2 regions of the Pseudoalteromonas sp. SM9913 genome follow, and region 1 is predicted to be linked to the other one. Evidence: predicted binding sites of a transcription regulator. Region 1 holds the regulator's gene; the other holds the start of a gene.
What was found. Region 1 encodes LexA, which represses DNA repair genes until DNA is damaged. Its sites were predicted from a motif close to TACTGTATNNNNATACAGTA; they were not measured.
Positions count from the first base shown of each region.

Region 2: a site for LexA is predicted at 2,033-2,052, ahead of PSM_RS09985 (exonuclease domain-containing protein). Genes of this name have one in related genera too.

Region 1 covers NC_014803.1:3,159,853-3,165,525, reverse strand. The annotation lists gene hmpA (NO-inducible flavohemoprotein) at 1-289, shown strand, start outside; gene PSM_RS14565 (endonuclease) at 329-982, opposite strand; gene PSM_RS14560 (hypothetical protein) at 1,235-1,615, shown strand; gene PSM_RS14555 (PaaI family thioesterase) at 1,645-2,088, opposite strand; gene lexA (transcriptional repressor LexA) at 2,287-2,904, shown strand; gene coxB (cytochrome c oxidase subunit II) at 3,398-4,540, shown strand; gene ctaD (cytochrome c oxidase subunit I) at 4,540-5,673, shown strand, end outside.
Region 2 covers NC_014803.1:2,183,858-2,189,530, forward strand. The annotation lists gene PSM_RS09985 (exonuclease domain-containing protein) at 1-2,020, opposite strand, end outside; gene PSM_RS09990 (sugar porter family MFS transporter) at 2,507-3,931, shown strand; gene PSM_RS18750 (hypothetical protein) at 4,134-4,484, shown strand; gene PSM_RS09995 (OmpP1/FadL family transporter) at 4,469-5,392, shown strand; gene PSM_RS10000 (YeeE/YedE family protein) at 5,396-5,673, shown strand, end outside.

The DNA of each region.
Region 1 (5,673 bases):
GTGTGAAAACAGCCGCGAATTTTCATTTAAAGGGTATTTAGCGCAGCAAACGGCAATGCATCCACAGCTAAAAACATTTACTTGGTTTTATCAAGGTGGCGAGGAGTGTGATTTCACTGGGCTAATGGATTTAACGGTGCTTGAGGCATCATTACCTATTAGCGAAGGGGCATTTTATTTGTGTGGACCAGCATCATTTATGGCTTACGTAAAAGGCCAGCTACTTGATTTAGGTGTGCAAAGCTCAAACATTCACTACGAAATATTTGGACCACACCAAGCGTTATAGGTTAATTAAAAGCGTGTGTTACACGCTTTTAATTTAAACTTACAGCTTTTTACTATTTGTGTTAGCAGCATAAGCTTGTTGTTGCCAAGCATTAAATAGCTTTTGTTGTTTAGCTGAAATTTTTAAACCATACGTTTTTTGCATGTAAGCGTACGCATCGGCAATGCGTTTACGTGCATGAACAGGCGGTTCAACAACACGTTGTTTAAAATTAACTTTAACCTCACAGCGACCATATTGCGTCGCGTTTTGGGCTAACATGCCAAAGCGGTAGTTTGAGCGATCGGCGTTAATTTCACCAATTGCAGGGGCTAAATTGTTTATATCGGCTTCCATCATGCGAAACTTAGCGCTAACTTTGCGGCAGTTTTTACGCCCACCATCTTGCCAACATTGTAACTGGTGACCAAATTCCCATGCAGGGACAATATGTTCCCATTCAATTCGCAGGGCACGTTGATTTACTTTGCCTGAGCGGGTTAGTGTGTTGCGAGGCACGTAGCCACAATGGGTAGGGTCGGGTACCAACTTTTTGCCTTGTTTTTTTATATCGCAACCACAATAAATACTTTTAGCGTTTTCGGGAAGGGTATTAATTAAGTGCTTTTTGGCACTCGAAAACCGCGTAAATTGTTCGCCCATTGCTGAAAAACAAGCACAGCAAGCCAACAAAGCTAAAATAAACCGAATCATATCCATCACATACGTGAACTACAGGAGCGGCTAGTTTAAGGCCTAGAATAAAAAAGTAAACTGCCGCCGGCATGCTTTAATTTTAATTTGCGTATTTTGTAGAGGGCGTTTTTGAGGAGTAAATAGTGGGCAATATTCAGAGGCTAACGCTAAAAATGCGTTAATGAGGTGATTCCTGCGTTGTTGATTTGGTATAACGGTAAAACTGCGTTAAAGTTTGCAATGAAATTAATAGAGGGTAAAAACGAGATAATGTCGGAAATTCAATTTTTAAATGTAGATCTAGAGCTTGAGTCAAAGCAAGATATTAGCGTATTAGTTGCTGATTTAAAAAAGGTCGCAACTATTTTACATTATGATAAAGACGAATACCGTCAACTTGCTCGCATTGAGGTTGCAGGTGAAATAACCACGCCAGATAAAGCGATTAATCACTTGTGTGAGTTAATCGAGTCGTGTTCACGCAATGCATTAAAGCAATGGTTGAGTTGTTCACGCAGAACTTTCGATATTGGGTTTGAGTCTGGCACTTCGCCAAAATGCTTTAACCAAGCCTTACATGCAGATACCTTGTTACGTATATCTGCAATTGGTGCAGGCGTAGAAATTACTATTTACCCTTTCGAAAAGTAATTTAATTTCAACCTTGGTTAATTGACTTACTAGCCTTTTCGCTCTACTACGGCTGCGGTCATACGTGATACGCAGCAAAGCTCATTGCGGCTATTGGTTATTTTAATATCCCAAACCGAGCTGCGCTTGCCGATATGATAAGCTCTCGCTGTGGCCGTTAATGTGCCATTGCGTGATGCCTTTAAATGACTTGCACTGATTTCTTGGCCAACACAATAAAATCGATTGAAATCAACCACAAAATTAGCGGCATAACTTGCTACTGTTTCAGCAAGCACCACATTTGCACCACCATGAACGATACCCATAGGGTTATGATGCTCTGGAATTGCCGGCATAGTTGCCACTAAGTAGTCATCACCAATTTCACTGATTTCTATTCCCATGGTTTTCATGAGTGTCCCTTGGCCTGTAATACCTTGATCTAATTGCTTACAAAACTCTAATGTAATCGGTTGATGCCAAATACTCATGCTAGCTCCTTGGATAAGTAATTGAGAATTAAAATTTATTAATATGATAATGCGTTGCTAATAATTACATTTATCACCCTGCTTTTAAAGTAGGTTATTGTTTGATGATAACGGCATATAAGGCATTAATTTATATTTGCGATTTTTAAATAACTGTATATACTCACAGTTAATTGTACTGTATGGAAAACCAGTTGTATGCGACCATTAACGAAACGCCAAGCGCAAATACTCGAACTCATTAAAGTGTTTATTAAAGACACTGGTATGCCTCCTACACGTGCCGAAATTGCACAAACACTGGGTTTTAAAAGTGCGAATGCTGCAGAAGAACACTTAAAAGCACTGGCCAAAAAAGGTGTGATTAAAATGAAGCCAGGCGCGAGTCGGGGCATTCAGCTTGTTGAAGAAGAGGAGCCAGAGCAGTTAGGCTTACCTTTAATTGGCAGGGTGGCTGCCGGTGAGCCTATATTGGCGCAACAGCATGTAGAAAGCCACTGTAAAATTGACCCTTTAATGTTTAAACCTGCGGCCGATTTTTTATTGCGTGTTAACGGTATGAGTATGAAAGACATTGGTATTATGGATGGTGATTTACTTGCTGTGCATAAAACCCAAGTTGCCGAAAATGGACAAGTTATTGTTGCCCGTGTTGACGACGATGTAACCGTGAAGCGTTTAGAAAAAGCGGGCAGAAAAGTACTCTTACATGCTGAAAATGATGAGTTTTCAGCTATTGAGGTCGATTTAGAAAATGAGTCGTTCAATATTGAAGGCTTAGCGGTAGGTGTTATTCGTAACGCTGACTGGATGTAGTATTAAAGCATAATTTAGCGCTTAATAGTGATTAGGCGCTGGGTTTGTTAGCAGCACAATGTCTAACTTATCAAATGTATGACTATATGTTGTTAAGTGCTTCTCCTATCATAAATAAAATCACTAAATACTTTATAAATAAACAAATTTACTCTGCTTTTTTAAGTTAACAATTTTTTATATTTCTATCCTGTAATTTCAATACACCCCTTACTAAACCTGACTCTTAGATTAATTGCCTGACTAGTTGCTATTTTTTTAGCTGCGCATTTTAAAAAATACACCTTGTTTATTTTTCATACTCACCTTGCTTATTGTTTATTTTTTAACTAGTTATTAAAGAGCTGGAATAAAAATAACTCACAGCTTAGTCGTTTTGAGAACACACATTTACTAAATCCAGCACCCTTATAAAAAATAAAAATAACGAATAGGCGTTTAAGCCGTATGCCTCTTCGCTTTGCGTCAGCAATAGCATCAAAGGAGCCGTCACATGGGTAAGCTGAGTTCTTCCTTGTGGCTTATATTGTTTGTTTTTTCGCAGAATGTGCTTGCTAATAGCCAATATAATATGCGTAAAGGCGTAACCGATATAAGTAATAATGTATACCAACTGCACATGACTATTTTTTTAATATGTTGTGTGATTGGGGTGATCGTGTTTGCCATTATGTTTTGGGCACTCATTCATCATCGCAAATCTAAAGGGGCTGTCCCTGCCCAATTCCATGAAAGCACCAAAGTAGAAATACTGTGGACTGCGATCCCTTTTGTCATATTAATTGTTATGGCCATTCCTGCGACTAAAACCTTAATTGCCATGGAGGATGCCAGCAAAGCTGATCTCACCATTAAAATTACAGGCTCACAGTGGAAGTGGCATTACGAGTATATGGGGGAGGACGTTGAGTTTTATTCCATGCTAGCTACACCTCAAAATGAAATAACCAACCTTGCTGATAAAAACCCGAATTATTTACTCGAGGTCGATAAACCGCTGGTACTACCAATTAATCAAAAAGTACGTTTTTTAATGACTTCAGATGATGTTATTCACTCATGGTGGGTGCCTGACTTTGCCGTTAAAAAAGATGCAAACCCTGGGTTTATTAATGAAACATGGACCAATATTAATGAGGTTGGTACTTACCGTGGGCAGTGTGCAGAGCTTTGCGGTAAAGATCATGGTTTTATGCCTGTTGTGGTAGAAGCTAAAACAGAAGAAGACTTCAAAACGTGGTTAGCAGAGGCTAAACAAGCCAAGCAAAAAGCAGCTGCAGCAGACGCTGCGTTATTAGACCAAGTTGTACCAAAAGAAGAGCTGATGGCGCTTGGTGAGCAGGTTTATATGGCGAGCTGCGCGGCGTGCCATCAGCCAACAGGATTAGGCTTGCCGGGTGTTTTTCCGGCTCTTAAAGGCAGCCCAATAGTCATAGGTGATATCAAAGGGCATATAGATATTTTGCTCCACGGTAAACCAGGTACGGCTATGCAGTCTTTCGCAAAGCAATTATCAATCAAGCAAATAGCAGCTGTTATTACCTATAAACGCAACGCGTGGGGTAATGACACTGGTGATGTAATTCAACCGAGCGAGATACAAGCGGCACTGGATGCTGATGGGGAGGCTAAATAATGAGTAGCATTGCAGAACAACCTAATACCAATGAGGCTCATCATGCCCATCAACCTGCCACAGGCTTTAAGCGCTGGTTATTTACAACCAACCATAAAGATATAGGTAGCTTATATTTAATTTTTTCACTCACCATGTTTTTAATTGGTGGGGCAATGGCGATGGTTATTCGAGCTGAGTTATTTCAGCCGGGCCTACAACTGGTTGATCCTCACTTTTTTAATCAAATGACCACAGTGCATGGTTTAATAATGGTGTTTGGTGCGGTTATGCCAGCCTTTACCGGCTTGGCAAACTGGATGATCCCGCTAATGATTGGTGCGCCAGATATGGCCTTACCGAGAATGAATAACTGGAGCTTTTGGATTTTACCGTTTGCGTTTTTAATCCTATTAGCTTCATTATTTATGCCCGGTGGTGGCCCTGCATTTGGTTGGACCTTTTACGCGCCGCTTTCCACCACTTATAGTAACGACAACACAGCAATGTTTGTGTTTGCGGTGCATATTATGGGTATTAGTTCGATTATGGGGGCCATTAATGTGGTGGTCACCATAGTAAATATGCGTGCTCCGGGTATGACGTGGATGAAGCTGCCGTTATTTGTGTGGACATGGTTGATCACGGCGTTTTTACTTATTGCAGTTATGCCGGTACTTGCTGGTGCAGTTACTATGGTGCTCACCGATAAATATTTTGCAACCAGCTTTTTTGATGCCGCTGGTGGTGGCGATCCGGTGATGTTCCAACATATTTTTTGGTTTTTTGGTCACCCTGAAGTTTATATTATGATTTTGCCTGCCTTTGGCATTATTTCTACGATTGTTCCCACCTTTTCACGTAAAAAACTATTTGGTTATGCCTCTATGGTGTATGCCACCTCCTCCATTGCCTTGTTGAGCTTTATTGTGTGGGCGCATCATATGTTTACCACTGGTATGCCCGTGGCGGGTGAGTTGTTTTTTATGTACGCGACTATGCTGATATCGGTACCTACCGGCGTAAAAGTATTTAACTGGGTAGCGACTATGTGGCGCGGGTCTATTAGCTTTGAAGTGCCAATGCTGTTTAGTATCGCATTTATTGTGTTGTTTACTTTAGGTGGTTTTTCGGGGTTGATGCTAGCGATTACA
Region 2 (5,673 bases), 980 kb from region 1:
TAAATGCTTTGCGTGATTCAACGACTGTACACAGTTTCGGCATTTTAAAATTAATCCCTATCCTCTCAAGCTCTTTTTTAATAAATCCATAATCAAAATTAACATTATGCGCCACAAAAATACTGCCTGATAATTGATTCAGTAACGGCGCTGCAATCTCGCTAAATATGGGCGCATTGCTTACCATGGCATCGTTAATGCCTGTAAGCGAGGTAATAAAACGCGGGATGGGACGCTCTGGGTTTATCAATGTGGTCCATGTATCAACTATTTCGCCCTGCTTTATTTTAACAATACCAATTTCGGTAATACGGTTACCGCCTTTGAGGCCTCCTGTAGTTTCAATATCAACTACACTATAAACACGGTTAGGGTCTACATACCACTTCACCGCTGCAATATTGACTTTAAAACCACTGTTTTTTAAATTATCGATGCTCACTAGCTGGTTTCTTTTAAGCTTGTCTCCGGGCGCTTTTACCTCTTCAAAATGAACTGCGCTGTTATCAACAATCATTAAATCGGGGTAACCATCTTTTAGCTGTCGGTAGTTTTTTGCCATGTTTTTTAAATGGCTTAATAGCGCATTTATCGGGCTGTTTAAAATAAGCATCTCTAATGGCTTTAATACATCTTTGTGCCATCTAAATAAGCCATTTGGTTGCTCATAATACTTCGCTGCATGGTTACACACTAAACGCAGCAATTTTTGGGTACTATTACACGCAGCCAGCCGCGCCTCTACTTGCGAGGATTGATTTAAATAAAATGTATCTGTTTTTAAGGCTTGCGGATAAATATCAAATTCGTTGCAGGGGGGGGTTGGGGTTTCAATAAAAAGTTCCTGCCAAAAAACCAGCGCAAATAAGCTTTGCCACAAAGTATTTTCAGTATAAAAAACCTGTTTGCCTTGACGAGTGTAGTGATCACTTACACCTAACTCAACATCGCCACGGTAAAGTTCATCAACTTCTATAATACAGCGTGTACTGGCTAACATTTCACTAAGCCGTGAGCGTGTTTGCTTGTTAAATTTGCGCATTAAAAAGTCATCCGCAAAGTACAGTAACTCATCGGTGAGCGGATTTTCTATAATTTTCTCAAGTTGCGCCTTTACCCATTCTTTATTACCTAAACGGTATTGCTCTCTTATTTGAATTTCTAGTGCGTGCGCATCGTCTTCGCAGGCATTAAGTACATCAAACGCTAATACAGGGTTAGTTGTTTTTAGTTGCTTATAAAGTATGACCAATAACTTATTCTTTAGCTCTCGAGCTACAACCCCTACTGCTAATTCATTTATTAACTGTTTTGCTAACGTCTCATTTTCATTGTCATCTTTCGCGTTTTTAACGGCTAACCGAAAACGGTTTAACACATAGTTAGATTGCGCTTCCTCAATTGAGTCAAAGCGAGACAAACTTTCATTATGCCCTTGCCTAACAGGGGTTACCCCTAAGTCTCTTAGTACAAACCGGTTTTGATGATTCACATCACCGGCACTGAGCCTGCCAATATACAAAAACTCAAAATACTGGTAACACTCATCTCTATTATTGATCACGTACTGATTATACAAATGCGAAAGACGCTCTGGCTTAGATTCAAAAAATGAAATAGCGACTTCAACTAAACAACCTTTAGCAGCACTTTTTTTAAATAGTGGTGGCAGGTCTTGTTGAGCTAACAACTCAATTAAGGCCGGCTTTGTTAGATGGCTAAGCAGTTGCTTAGCGTCTGCTTGTGAGGGTTCACAGATTAACCCAGCTGTTTTTAAATTAAAAAGTGCCTGATAAGGCGAAATAATCTCTTCATAATTTAATGACTGAGTTTGCACTAAATAAGGTTTACGAGAATAAATACGTGCTAGCATGCATTGGCTTTGCTCGTCGAGGGTGTTTATTTTATTAATAAATGTAATGTGCTTTTGCTCAAGTAAATGCATACATTTATCGCTCACAAAGCCTATTAGCTCTTTAAAATGTGCCAAATAATATTTTGCTGGTAACTCTTTTCTCATAAAAACCGCCAATACTGTATATAAAAACAGTATAATTATTTGAGCGCTTTTAGCAACCCAATTAGGAGTTAATAGCCTTTTAGAATTTAAATTGATTCAATCTCGGGCGCTTTAATTTTAGCGAGGTTTGTTACTTAATAAACTAAGTTAAAACCGAGCACCCTTTTTATACCCTGGCCCTTATCTTCACCTGTGTAGATAGCAGAACCCTTCAAGCAGTGCGTGTTTAACATTAACGAAGCGTTAGTACCTATTTACGGGCATTCACATGGCAAAAGATCTATTTTTCTTAAAAACCAAACACACTGCTGAAACTTCAATCTCAAAAGATAAACAGACCCTCGCGCAACTCAATTAATTTATTTATGCATACGTATTACTATTGAAATATCTTTTTTAGCGTGATTACTCTGTGCTAAGGTTGCCCGCAAATTATTAGTGGTACTTTAACTTCATTACACATAATAAAAATTAGGATTGAACAACATGACAACACAGCATGCAACTAAAGGTGAGCAAAGCGCAGCGGCAAAGTGCTCACTTTTATACGTTATTTTTATATCGGCTGTTGCCGCCATTGGTGGCTTTTTATTTGGTTTTGATTCAGGCGTTATAAACGGCACTGTATCGGCGTTAGGTAATACATTTAACTCAAGCAGTGTAGCAACAGGGTTTAATGTTGCCTCTGTTTTACTTGGTTGTGCGCTGGGTGCTTTAGCTGCTGGCCCATTAGCTGACAAATTTGGCCGTCGCGCTATTATGATTGTCACTGCACTTATATTTGCTATCAGTGCATTTGGCTCTGGTATTGCTGATAGCTCAGCTGAGTTTATTTTTTACCGCTTATTTGGCGGATTAGGCATAGGTGCAGCCTCTGTTTTAGCGCCTGCTTATATTGCAGAAGTAGCACCAGCAAGTTTGCGTGGTCGCTTAGCGACATTGCAACAACTTGCTATTGTTCTTGGCTTATTTGCAGCCTTTTTAAGTAACTACCTAATTGCTAACGCTGCTGGCGGTGCCGAGGGTATTTTACTGTTAGACTTAGCTGCATGGCGCTGGATGTTTTGGGCTGAACTGGTTCCTGCAGGCTTATTTTTAATTGGGGTCTTGTTTATTCCTGAGTCACCGCGTTACTTAGTCGCACAAGGCAAGCTTAAACACGCTAAAACTGTATTTAATAAAATTTCAAACGATGATGCTGATGCGCAAATCAATGACGTAAAGCAGTCTCTGAAAAGCGATAAAAAACCAAGTATTCGCGATTTATTTATCGATGGCAGTAAAAAGGTACACCCTATTGTTTGGGTGGGTGTGGCCTTGTCAGTGTTTCAACAATTTGTTGGTATTAACGTGGTATTTTATTACGGTTCAGAGCTTTGGCAAGCCGCTGGTTTTGATGAATCACAATCACTGTTTATAAACGTGCTTGCGGGTACCACTAATATTTTGTCTACTTTTATTGCTATTGCTTTAGTTGATAAAGTGGGACGTAAGCCATTGTTACTGGTAGGTAGTATAGGTATGTTTATTAGTTTAAGTGCACTTACCTACACCTTTGGCAGTGCAGGCCTTGATGAAGCGGGCAAGTTAGCACTTAGCGAAAATATGGGTACCTTTGCTTTAATAATGGCTAACCTGTTTGTGGTATTTTTTGGTTTAAGCTGGGGCCCAATTGTGTGGGTACTGCTTGGTGAAATGTTTAATAACCGCATTCGCGGCGCCGCGCTTGCAGTTGCTGCTAGTGCGCAGTGGATAGCTAACTTTGCTATTACTATGACCTTCCCTATCATGCTAGGTAGTATTGGTTTAGCAGGCGCCTATGGCTTTTATACCCTCTCGGCGTTTATTAGTGTGTTTTTTGTAGTTAAATACATTAAAGAGACACGCGGTATGAAGTTAGAGTCAATGTAATTACTTGGCTGGAGTAAAATAGCGCTTAATAATGCTGTTTTACTCCAGTGTATATAACCCTCCTTTGTAAGCCCTTTCATTTACCTGTTCCTCATCCACAAACAATATGCTTTTTTAGTATATATAATCTTTTAAAGTTCTTTTTTGGAATATAAAAAGTTAGCTATTGTTCGCCAACTTTCTCTACTTAGTCTCAATTTAAATGAAAAAACAGTTATTCTCAGGCCTTGTTTTCACCTCTGCGTTAAGCACATTTAATGTATTTGCAACGAATGGCTATTTTACTCATGGCTACGGTATGACTCACAAAGGCATGGCAGGTGCTGGTGTAGCGTTATCAGAAGAATTAATGTCGGGTGCAAATAACCCGGCTGCTTTTTCAGCTAATGGCACGCAAATGTCGGTAGGCATAGAATTATTTGCTCCTGAGCGTAACTACACCGCTGCAAAGGTCGATGAATACTTTCCCAATGCACTGTATTTGGACGCAACCACAAAAAAAGTGATAACAGCTTATTTGCAATTCCCGAATTTGCTATTGGCCATCAACTAAATGAGCGCATTAATATTGGCCTATTAGTTTACGGTAACGGCGGAATGAACACAGAATATGTGGCTGATTCTGCCCCTCAAGGCACATTTTATGGCGGCACCACTGGTGTTGACTTAAAACAGTTATTTGTCAGTCCAACCATGAGCTATCAATTAAATGAGCAAATACGCCTAGGTGTTTCTGCTATTTATGTAGTGCAACAATTTGAAGCACAAGGTTTGGCAAATTTTGCCGCCTTTTCGCAAAAGCCAGAGGCGCTGTCTAATAATGGCGTTGATACCAGCACAGGCATTGGAATGCAACTTGGGATCAGCCACATTATTAACTCGTCATTTAGCTGGGGCGCCAGTTACCGTTCATCAGTGTCTATGGATGAATTTGACCGTTACAGCGGCCTGTTTGCAGAGCAAGGCGGGTTTGATTTACCAAGCTCTATTCAGCTCGGTACCGCTTGGCAGTTTTTACCATCGCACCAAGTGGTGTTTGATTGGCAAAAAATAAATTACAGTGAAGTAAAAAGTATCGCCAACCCTATTACTAATTTAATGTCAGCGCCACTAGGGGCAGAAGCCGGTGCAGGCTTTGGTTGGCACGATATGAGTATTTATAAACTGGGTTATCAATGGCAACGCACTGAGCAACAAAAAATTAGGTTTGGTGCTTCTTATACTGAGCAACCCATTCCATCATCTGACATTTTATTTAATATTTTAGCGCCCGGTGTGCAAGAATGGCATTTTACAGCAGGCATTAGTCATGCGCTTAGTGACGCGGTGCAATTTAACGCAATGGCTTTTTATTCACCCTCTAAAAATGTAACAGGTGCAAACTATTTAGCGCCTAATCAACAACTATCAATTTCAATGGAACAATCAGGATTGGGTGTATCCCTTGCTTGGAGGATTTAAACGATGACAACCGAATTCACACCACTATCTGGGGCTATTGGCGGTGGTTTAATTGGTCTAGCCTGCGCGTTATTACTGGTTTTATTTGGTAAAGTAGCGGGAATTTCAGGGCTTATAAAATCAATTTTTAATCCACTGGCAGCAGCTTCTCGTTGGAAACTGTGTTTTGTGATGGGGTTATTACTAGCAGGTGTATTTATACAATTATTTGCCCCTGAGCTGTTAGTAGGCGAATTAAACTTATCGCCTTGTATGATTATTATTGCAGGGCTTTTGGTCGG